DNA from 3 places in the Streptomyces sp. NPDC040432 genome. Region 1 is predicted to be linked to each of the others. Evidence: riboswitches for the same ligand, from Rfam matches in the RefSeq annotation. Region 1 holds a riboswitch; each other region holds the start of a gene.

Region 1 (3,262 bases):
AGCCGGGCTACTTCGGTCCGTCGGGGAACTTCAACGGCACGGTCTTCGCCGCGCTCTCGCTGCGGGGGGCCAGGACCCAGGGCGGCGCGAACCGCATCCCGCAGGCGCTCACGGACTCCCTCGTCACCCGTATCCGTGCCAACCAGCACGTCGACGGCGGCTGGACCTACCAGAAGGGCGAGGGCAACCCCACCGTCCTGAACTCCGCGAGCGACGTCGACATGACCGGCGCCGCCATGGCCGCGCTGTGCGTCTCCGGCGTCCCGAACACCGACACGGACGTCGTCCAGGCGAAGAACTTCCTCAAGGGCACCCTGGTCCCCGGCAGCGGCGCGTTCAACTCGCTCTACGGAGTCAACACCAGCTCCAACGGCTGGGGCGTGGCGGGCCTGAACGCCTGCGGTTTCAACCCGCAGACGGGCGACTTCCTCACCGGAAGCGGCAAGACGCCCATCGACTTCCTGATCGCCAACCAGTACAACCCGGCGGGCGGCTTCAAGTACAAGCCCGCCGATGCCGGCCCCACGGCCTACGCCTCCATCGACGCGCTGCGCGCGGTCGCGGGCGGCGGATTCACCACGGCCCCGCCGGTGCCGGTGACCCCCGGTGCTCCGCAGTGGGTCGCCCAGTCCACCTTCACCGCGGGTACGGCGACGAAGTTGGCACTGTCCGTCGACGACGGTGCCGGCAACCTCAAGGTCTGCTCCGTGGCGTTCACCCCGACCGGGACGACCACCACCCTCGGGGACGTCCTGGCCGCGGCCACGGGCGGCGCCACGCCGTCGGGTTGCGTCACCGGTGTGACCCCGTCCTCCGGGACCGGCACCATCACCACGGTCAACGGCAAGGCCAACAGCGGCTCGAACACGTGGAAGGTCAGCGTCGACGGCTCCTCCTTCGCCGGGGCGCTGCGCGAGAAGGTCATCAACGTGGGCGACACCATCGCGCTGCGGTGGGGCGCCTGACGATCCGTCACCGGTGCGGTCCGCGAGCCCCGGGGCTCGCGGACCGCACCGCTGTGCGCGGGGTGATCGCGATCGGATCAGAAGGAGGTCCAGGTGAAGGCCACCTGGTCACCCGCACCGATCTTGAACTGGCAGCCGCCGACCGGGGTCGGAGTGCCGTTGACGGAGATGCTCCAGTAGGCGGAGCCGCCGCCGCTGACGTTCTTTATGGTGTCGACGGAGAAGTCGTCGAACGACGAGTACCAGGTCCCGTCCCAGGTGAAGCCCTTCTTGCGGGCGGCGTCGTCGAGCGCCGCCGTCGGCGTGGGCACCTTGGAGGCGTGGGCGCCGCCGTTGGTGCCGTCGCACTTGTGGGTGCCACCGGTGGCGGTGGTGACGTCGTGACCCTTGGTCTTGACCTTGCCCTTGAAGAGCAGCCCGTTCGGGCCCTGGACCGTGAGTTCGACCTTGACGGCCGCGTTCGTGTTCGGCTTCGGGGCGGCCTCGGCCACGGCCGGGGCGGAGGCGAGGGCGAGACCGAGGGCGACCGTGGTGATCACGGAGCGGCGGGCGAGGGTCGGGCGCATGAAGTGCCTTCTTCCGGAAGGGATGACGGTCCGCGCCGACGATCCCTCCGACCCACGCGCCCACCCCCGGCCGCCTCCCTCGGGAAGCGGCCGGGGGTGCCGGCCCGGGCTGGGGGCTTCGCGCTGCAGACCATGACAGTGGGAAGCAATTCACAGCGCATCCCGGGTACTCCGACTCACGGGGCACGAGGCCCCGTTCACGGTTGCAGGTCAGCGCCGGATTCCCACCGGCTTCCCCCAGGCATGCGTGCATTCGGTTGTGGGCTCCGCCGAACGGGCCGGAGCAGAACGCATCGTACGGTGTCGTGGGGGCGCGCCGTAAGTGGATCCCGGGAACACGGCGGAGCGGGGCGCGACGACACCACTCGTCACGCCCCGCTCCTTCCCTCAGCCGGGGCACCCTCGGAGCCCGGGCGGCGTGCCGGGACCCTCAGTCCCGGCCGTACGTGTGGAACCCGCGGCCGGTCTTGCGGCCGAGCAGCCCCGCCTGCACCATCCGCAGCAGGAGCGGGGGCGGGGCGTAGAGGGGTTCCTTGAATTCGTCGTACAGGGATCCGGCGATGGCGGCGACGGTGTCGAGACCGATGAGGTCGGCCAGCTTGAGGGGGCCCATCGGATGGGCGCAGCCCAGGACCATGCCGTCGTCGATGTCGGACGCGCTCGCGAACCCCGACTCGGCCATCCGGACGGCGGCGAGCAGATAGGGGATCAGCAGGGCGTTGACGACGAAGCCGGCCCGGTCCCGGGAGCGGATCGCGGTCTTGCCGAGGGTGTCGCCGACGAAGGCCTCGACGGTGTCGGACACGTGCGCCGCTGTGTGGAGGGAGGAGACGATCTCGACCAGGGGCAACACCGGTACCGGGTTGAAGAAGTGCAGGCCCAGCACGTGGTCCGCGCGACCGGTCGCCATGCCGAGCCGCATGACGGGGATGGCGGAGGTGTTGGTGGCGAGGATCGCCTCCGGGTCCTCCACGATCTTGTCGAGGGCGGCGAAGACCTCGATCTTGGCGTCGGCGCTCTCCGTGACGGCCTCGACCACCAACTGACGGTCGGCCAGGTCGTCGAGGTCGCTGGTGAACAGCAGCCGGGCCAGGGCGTCCTCGGCGGAGATCCGGTCGAGCTTGCCCCGCTGGACGGCGCGTTCCAGGGAGACGGCCATCCGCTCACGGGCGGCGCGGGCGGCGCCCGCGTCGGCTTCGGCGACGACGGTGTCCAGGCCGGCCCGGGCGCACACCTCCGCGATGCCCGCCCCCATCTGTCCGCCACCGACGATCCCGACCCGCCGGATGCCGCTCGACGGCCGTGCGGGGGCGTTCACGCGGTCACCGGCCCGGCCGCGCGGCGGACGAGGTGACGGGTGTAGGCCTCGGGGGTGAAGAAGGCGGGGAGCCGCCCGGACAGCGCGCCGTCCACGAAGACCTCACGGGCGTCGAGGACATGGGCCTCGGGGTCCTCGTCCTCCAGCGCGGCGCACTCGGAGTCCAGGAGGTCGAGGAGCGTCGCGCGGTCCACCCGCTCGTGGCGCAGCCACTGCCAGATCTGGACGCGGGCGATCTCGGCGGTCGCCGCGTCCTCCATCAGCCCGTACAGGGCCACGGCGCCGCTGCCGCGCAGCCAGGCGTCGAAGTAGCGCAGGGCCACGGCGACGTTCGAGCGGATCCCCTCCGGGGTCGGCGGCGCGGCGATCCGGCGCACGGACAGCAGATCGGCGGCGGTGACCTCGACGTCCTC
Region 2 (3,262 bases), on a different contig from region 1:
GCATGCCGGTCTTCGCGACGCGGGCGCGCAGGGCGTCCCAGCGCTCGGGCCAGTTCAGCTCGACGTCGTAGTGGTCCGGGTGCAGGACACCGCGGGCGGTACGGGTCTTCTCCCAGGCGGGGAGCGGGCCGTTGCGCTCGGCGAGGTCGCAGGAGGCCTCGTACGCGGCGAGCATGATCCGCTCGGAGAGCTTCGTGGACAGCGCCTTCGCCTCGGGGGAGTCGAAGGGCAGCTTCAGCTTGAAGAAGACGTCCTGGAGGCCCATCGCGCCCAGACCCACCGGCCGCCAGCGGGCGTTGGAACGCCCGGCCTGCTCGGTCGGGTAGAAGTTGATGTCCACGACGCGGTCGAGGAAGGTCACGGCCGTGCGGACGGTCTCGTCCAGGCGCTCCCAGTCGATCTCCCCGTTCACCACGAAGGCGCCCATGTTGACCGAGCCGAGGTTGCAGACGGCCGTCTCGCCGTCGTCGGTGACCTCGATGATCTCGGTGCACAGGTTGGAGGAGTGGACGACCGAGCCCGGCTCGGCGGTCTGGTTCGCCGTGCGGTTGGAGGCGTCCTTGAAGGTCATCCAGCCCTGGCCGGTCTGCGCGAGGGTGCGCATCATCCGGCCGTACAGGTCACGGGCGGGCATGGTCTTGCGGGCCAGGCCGTCCGCCTCGGCCTTGCGGTAGGCGGCGTCGAACGCGTCGCCCCACAGGTCCACGAGCTCGGGGACGTCGGCCGGGGAGAACAGCGACCACTGGCCGTCGGAGTTCACGCGGCGCATGAACTCGTCCGGCACCCAGTGGGCGAGGTTCAGGTTGTGCGTACGGCGCTGGTCCTCACCGGTGTTGTCGCGGAGCTCCAGGAACTCCTCGATGTCCGCGTGCCAGGTCTCCAGGTAGACGGCGGCCGCGCCCTTGCGCCGGCCGCCCTGGTTGACCGCGGCGACGGAGGCGTCGAGGGTCTTCAGGAACGGGACGATGCCGTTGGAGTGGCCGTTGGTGCCGCGGATCAGGGAACCGCGGGCGCGGATGCGGGAGTACGAGAGGCCGATGCCGCCGGCGTGCTTGGACAGGCGGGCGACCTGGTGGTAGCGGTCGTAGATCGAGTCCAGCTCGTCCAGCGGGGAGTCCAGCAGGTAGCAGGACGACATCTGCGGGTGCCGGGTGCCGGAGTTGAAGAGCGTGGGGGACGACGGCAGGTAGTCCAGGCGGCTCATCAGCCGGTAGAGCGAGGCCACTTCCTCGACGGCCTGGACGCTCTCGTCCGCGGCGAGGCCACAGGCCACGCGCAGCATGAAGTACTGCGGGGTCTCGATGACCTGGCGGGTGATCGGGTGGCGCAGCAGGTAACGGCTGTGCAGGGTGCGCAGGCCGAAGAAGCCGAAGCGGTCGTCGGCGCCCTCGGCGAGGGCGTGCTCGACGAGGGAGTTCAGCCGGGCGGCGTGGGCCTCGACGAACTCGGCCGTGCGATCGGCGATCAGGCCCTCGCGGTGGCCGACGGCGACCGACTCGGCGAAGGAGGCGGAACCCTGGCCCGCGGCCTCGTCGGCGATGGCGAGGGTCAGCAGCCGGGCGGCGAGGCGGGAGTACGCCGGGTCCTCGGAGATCAGACCGGCGGCGGCCTCGGTGGCCAGCCCCCGCAGTTCGGCCTCGTCGGCGACGGAGCTGCGGCCGCGCAGGGCGGCGGCGGCGACCCGGCCGGGGTCCGTGTCGGGCAGGTCGGCCGTGAGTTCGGTGAGGGTGCGCAGCAGTGCGGTCCCCGGGCCCTCGGGCGCGAGCGCGGCCTCGTTGGCGGACTGGGCGGACTCGGCGCGCGGTGCGGCGGGCGCGATGGTCACGGGGGGAGCTCTCCCTCACTCGGCCCGGTCTTCGACGGGGCGGGGCGAGCGGGCGCACGCGGGAAGGCCACGCACCGGCCCGGACAGGGCAGGCGGTACGTGCACCGCGTGGCGTCCACCGGCCCAACCGCGAGGCCCGGACGTGTCGGCACCCGGTTCGGTCGAGCCGGGAGCGCTGTCGGCAGGTCGTCGGACTTCCGGACGCACCAATGGGTGCACTTCATACCGTTGCGGGACAGTTCCGGATTCGCACCGGATTCCCCTGCGGCGACAGCAGGCATGAGCATACATGTGGGGGCGCCCCGTTGCGGTAGCCCCCACATGTTGTGTCGGGGTGGCTACTGCTCGGGTGCGTACAGCTCCAGGGCGTAGGTGAGCAGGGGCACCGTGGGAAGCGGCGACCAGTCCCGTTCGGGGGTGCGGACGAAGCCCAGGCGCTCGTAGATCCGGTGCGCGGAGGCCATCCGCGGCTGCGTGGAGAGCACCAGCCGGGTGACCCCGGGAAGGACCCTGGACCGCTCGACGCAGGCCCGTACGAGGGCCTCGCCGGCGCCCTTGCCCCGGGCGGTGGCGGCCACCGCGAGCATCCGGAACTCGGCCTCGCCGGGGCCGGCTATGTCGGCGAGCGGACTCCCCGGAGGGGCGAAGGTCACACCGCCCAGCAGTCGTCCGCCGAGCACGGCCACGAGCACCTCGCCGGCTCGGGCCCGACCGGCGACGTCGCGCAGCACGCGCTCGTAGGTGCCGTCGGGGTTGCCGTCGAGCAGCCCGTCCCCGAGGTAAGCCCGCGCGGTGATGTCACCCAGTTCTTCGTACTCGGCGGGCAGCGCCGCCCTGATCACTGTGTCCATGCGGTCGAGTGTGCCGGAGGCGCCCCCGGGCGGGCGGGGTCCGACGCCGACGGACGCGACCGCGGGTACCCCGGAACGCGCCGAAGGGCCCCGTCGCGGGTGCGGCGGGGCCCTTCGCGGGGGGTGGTCAGCAGCAGCGGAAGCCCTCGCGGGGGTCCGCCTCGCGGGCGTCGGTGCGGGCCCGCTCGAAGGCGCGCCGGGTCATGACCCCGGCCTGCGGGTCGTGGGCCCGGGCGTGCGCGACATAGCGGTCGTACGCCGCCTCGCCGGAGAACTCCCGTACGTAGTACCGGGCCCTCGCCAGCGCGTTGCGCACTGCGGCCGGCGTTCGTGCGGTGTTCACGCGACGGGTTCCTTGACCCGGCCGCCGCCGCTGTCGAGGCCGGCCGCCGCGAGTTCGGCCTTCTCCTCGGCCGTGGCGATGAGCCCGGCCGGGGCGACGATCTTCGACTCGGTCCACGGGACCTCGGAGAGGCGGACCGACTCCGGGTGGGCGATGGCCTTGAAGCAGGTCCGGCCCGCGTCCACCAGCACGATGATGATGAGGACGGCGAACAGCACGGACAGGACCCCGTCGACCGTGGCG
Region 3 (3,262 bases), on a different contig from region 1:
GCAGGAACCCGATCCGGTACATGACGAGGGCCACGTCGACGACGGGGGCCGGTACCCCGGCCCGCACCAGCCGGGGCAGCACGTCCGACACCGGGGTGGTGAAGGCGAACAGCAGCACCCCGAGCGAGGCCGCCGAGGTGCGCAGGAGCAGCTCGCCGGCGTGCCGGGGCCCGTCGGGGGCGAGCGAGACGAAACCGGCCGGCCCGCCCAGTGACACCAGCAGCGGCAGCGCCCCCGTGCAGCAGAAGCCGAGCGGTACCCGGAAGGCCCGCCACAGCTGCCGCCCGGCGACCCCGGCGGGTCCGAGCAGCACCACCAGGGTCGCCGCGGCGACCAACGGCCCGCCGGGCCAGGGCGGCAGACACACGGCGGTGACCGTCAGCCCCAGCCCCAGCAGGGCCTTCTCCAACGGATGGCGGCGGCGCCAGCGACTGCTGTGCGCCGCCACGTCGATCGGCAGCACCGCGCTAGCGCTCCGCGCCGGCCGCCGCCGAACCGGTTCCGCCGCCCGTGCCGGCCCCGTCGCCGGTCCCGGTCCCGCCGTCCGCGAGCGCCGCGCCCTGGCGGCGCCCCTTGCGCACGCCGAAGTAGTACGCGAGCACGCCCGCGCCGAGCGCCGCCTGGAGGGCGAACAGGGCCGATTCGATCTCGCCCGAGGGGGGTTCGTACAGCGGGGAGAACCAGGGTTCGTAATCCGGCTTCAGCTCGGTGATGGCCGCCTCCGCCTGCGCGTCGGCGCCCGCGAACGGCTCCTCCTTGCCGTCCCCGAGTCCCAGCGCGAGCGGGAGCACGGCCAGCGCCGCCACCAGGAGCAGCAGCAGTGTGTTGATCTTCGCGTTCCGGGTCATCGGACCGTCGCCTCCTGCTTCGCCTTGTTGCCACCGGTCAGCCGGGCGACGCCCAGGCGCACCAGGTCGGACTTGCTGGACTGCATCAGCAGCCGCACCACGAGGACCGTCAGCAGGCCCTCGCTGACCGCGAGCGGGATCTGGGTGAGGGCGAAGATGCCCGCGAACTTCTCCAGGGCGCCGACGAAGCCGCCGGACGGGTCCGGGAAGGCCAGCGCGAGCTGGACGGAGGTCACGCAGTAGGTGACGAGGTCGGCGAAGAAGGCGCCGAAGAAGACGGTCACCATCAGCGGCACGTCGAACTTCTTCAGCAGCCGGTAGACCCCGTAGCCCGCCCAGGGGCCGGCGATGGCCATCGAGAAGACGTTGGCGCCGAGCGTGGTGAGCCCGCCGTGCGCCAGCAGCAGGGCCTGGAACAGCAGGGTGATCGTGCCGAGGACCGCCATGATCGGCGGCCTGAACAGGATGGCTCCCAGGCCGGTGCCGGTGGGGTGCGAGCAACTACCCGTCACCGAAGGGATCTTCAGGGCGGAAAGGACGAATGTGAACGCTCCGGACGCCCCGAGCAGCAGGGTGCTCTCGGGATTGGCCTTCACCTCGCGGGTGAGGGCGCGGACGCCGTGGACGACGAAGGGAGCGGATGCGGCGCCCCAGGCGACCGCGTGCAAAGGGGGCAGGAACCCCTCGGCTATATGCATGAGTAGAGAGACCTCTCCAGCACCTCGTGGATGGACGACGCGCCCCGGCCGGTCTCCTGGCTCACGGGTACTGATGCCCTGACTCCGCCTTCCCGGGGCCGTGCGGTCTCCCGCGCGGAACCCAGTGGCTTCCCGCAGGAATGGAGCCGGACTTCCCGATCACAGTGGCGAGGGCCGCACCGGTTTCCCACCGGTTTCCCGAACACCAAGGCCCGCTGACAGTAGTCGGCCGCGCCGACCGGTAACAACCCGGCCCCGCCGGCGGGGGTGACCCGGGTGGATGCGGTCCGATGGCGGCCGGCGACGGGTCGGGCCAGCGTGGGGGAGTGGCTGACGAATCCTTCGACTACTCGGACCTCTCCGCCGTCTACGTGAACTGCACGCTCAAACGCTCGCCCGAGCCCAGCAACACCGAGGGCCTGATCGCGCGGAGCCGCGCCGTCATGGAGGCCGCCGGTGCCCGCACGTCCCTGATCCGGGCGGTCGACCACGACATCGCCACCGGGGTCTGGCCGGACATGACCGAGCACGGTTGGGAGAGCGACCAGTGGCCGGTCCTCTACAGCCGGATCATGGACGCCGACATCCTGGTGCTCTGCGGCCCGATCTGGCTCGGCGACAACAGTTCCGTCATGAAGCAGGTGATCGAGCGGCTCTACGCCTGCTCCTCGATCCTGAACGAACAGGGCCAGTACGCCTACTACGGGCGCGTCGGCGGAGCCCTGATCACCGGCAACGAGGACGGCGTCAAACACTGCGCGATGAACGTCCTCTACAGCCTCCAGCACCTCGGCTACGCCGTCCCGCCGCAGGCCGACGCGGGCTGGATCGGCGAGGCCGGACCGGGACCCTCCTACCTCGACCCGGGTTCGGGCGGCCCCGAGAACGACTTCACCAACCGCAACACCGCCTTCATGTCCTGGAACCTCATGCACCTCGCCGCGCTCCTCAAGCGCGCCGGCGGCTTCCCCGCGCACGGCAACCAGCGCTCCGCGTGGGACGCGGGCTGCCGCTTCGACTTCCCCAACCCCGAGCACCGCTGAGCCCCCGCCCGGGACCCGCCCGGGGCAACGGCAGGGGGCCCGGGGTGTGCGACACCCCGGGCCCCCGACCGTTCGCCGGTCCCGTCAGGTCAGCAGGTGTTGGGGTGCGACACGTCCACCACGACCCGCTCCGGGTTGTGCAGGACGGTGACGCCGTAGGCCGGCTTGGTGTCGAAGGCGGCGCCGAAGGTCACGTACCCCTCGTAGTCGCCGGTCATGGCGATGCCCTTGAGCTTGGGCAGGTAGATCTTCTGCAGCCGGGGGCCCAGGTAGACGTTCTGACCCGCGTCGTCGTGTCCCGCGGCGGGGTTCAGACGGATCTCCAGGAAGTACTTCCCGGCGAGCGGCACGGGCTTGCCCGAACCGTCGTAGACCAGCTTGGGGACGGGACTGACGTTGACCGTCGGGACGTGGCCCTGGATGTCGATCACGATCCGGTCGAAGGTGCAGTGACCGCCCCAGCGGGCGTTCACGACGAGCGGGGTCTGGGTCCTGGTGGTGGAAGCGGCGGCGGAGGCGGCGGTGGCCGGACCGGCGAGCGCGAGCCCGGCGGTGAGCAGCGCGCCCGTGGCCAGGGCCACGATCCGCCGACGACGAGGACGAAGCAGGTGACGCATGACGTCCCCCCGATTCTTCAGAGACGGGGACAAGGGTGTCATCGGGTAGGACACCC

The links. Region 1 has a riboswitch for cobalamin ahead of ACZ58N_RS24950 (DUF4430 domain-containing protein). Riboswitches for the same ligand answer to the same signal wherever they lie in the genome.
Region 2: linked by a shared signal. The riboswitch ahead of ACZ58N_RS04660 (ribonucleoside-diphosphate reductase subunit alpha) and the one ahead of ACZ58N_RS24950 (DUF4430 domain-containing protein) in region 1 are both predicted to bind cobalamin.
Region 3: linked by a shared signal. The riboswitch ahead of ACZ58N_RS32790 (energy-coupling factor ABC transporter permease) and the one ahead of ACZ58N_RS24950 (DUF4430 domain-containing protein) in region 1 are both predicted to bind cobalamin.

The regions. Positions count from the first base shown of each region.
Region 1 covers NZ_JBVIVP010000013.1:98,980-102,241, reverse strand. Annotated here, with positions in the region: gene ACZ58N_RS24955 (prenyltransferase/squalene oxidase repeat-containing protein) at 1-965, shown strand, start outside; gene ACZ58N_RS24950 (DUF4430 domain-containing protein) at 1,043-1,531, opposite strand; cobalamin riboswitch at 1,676-1,830, opposite strand; gene ACZ58N_RS24945 (3-hydroxybutyryl-CoA dehydrogenase) at 1,962-2,849, opposite strand; gene aceB (malate synthase A) at 2,846-3,262, opposite strand, start outside.
Region 2 covers NZ_JBVIVP010000002.1:214,415-217,676, reverse strand. Annotated here, with positions in the region: gene ACZ58N_RS04660 (ribonucleoside-diphosphate reductase subunit alpha) at 1-1,825, opposite strand, end outside; cobalamin riboswitch at 1,989-2,112, opposite strand; gene ACZ58N_RS04655 (GNAT family N-acetyltransferase) at 2,164-2,676, opposite strand; gene ACZ58N_RS04650 (CstA-like transporter-associated (seleno)protein) at 2,804-3,019, opposite strand; gene ACZ58N_RS04645 (carbon starvation CstA family protein) at 3,016-3,262, opposite strand, start outside.
Region 3 covers NZ_JBVIVP010000025.1:25,015-28,276, forward strand. Annotated here, with positions in the region: gene cbiQ (cobalt ECF transporter T component CbiQ) at 1-463, opposite strand, end outside; gene ACZ58N_RS32785 (energy-coupling factor ABC transporter substrate-binding protein) at 468-848, opposite strand; gene ACZ58N_RS32790 (energy-coupling factor ABC transporter permease) at 845-1,546, opposite strand; cobalamin riboswitch at 1,576-1,771, opposite strand; gene ACZ58N_RS32795 (flavodoxin family protein) at 1,837-2,589, shown strand; gene ACZ58N_RS32800 (AMIN-like domain-containing (lipo)protein) at 2,679-3,206, opposite strand.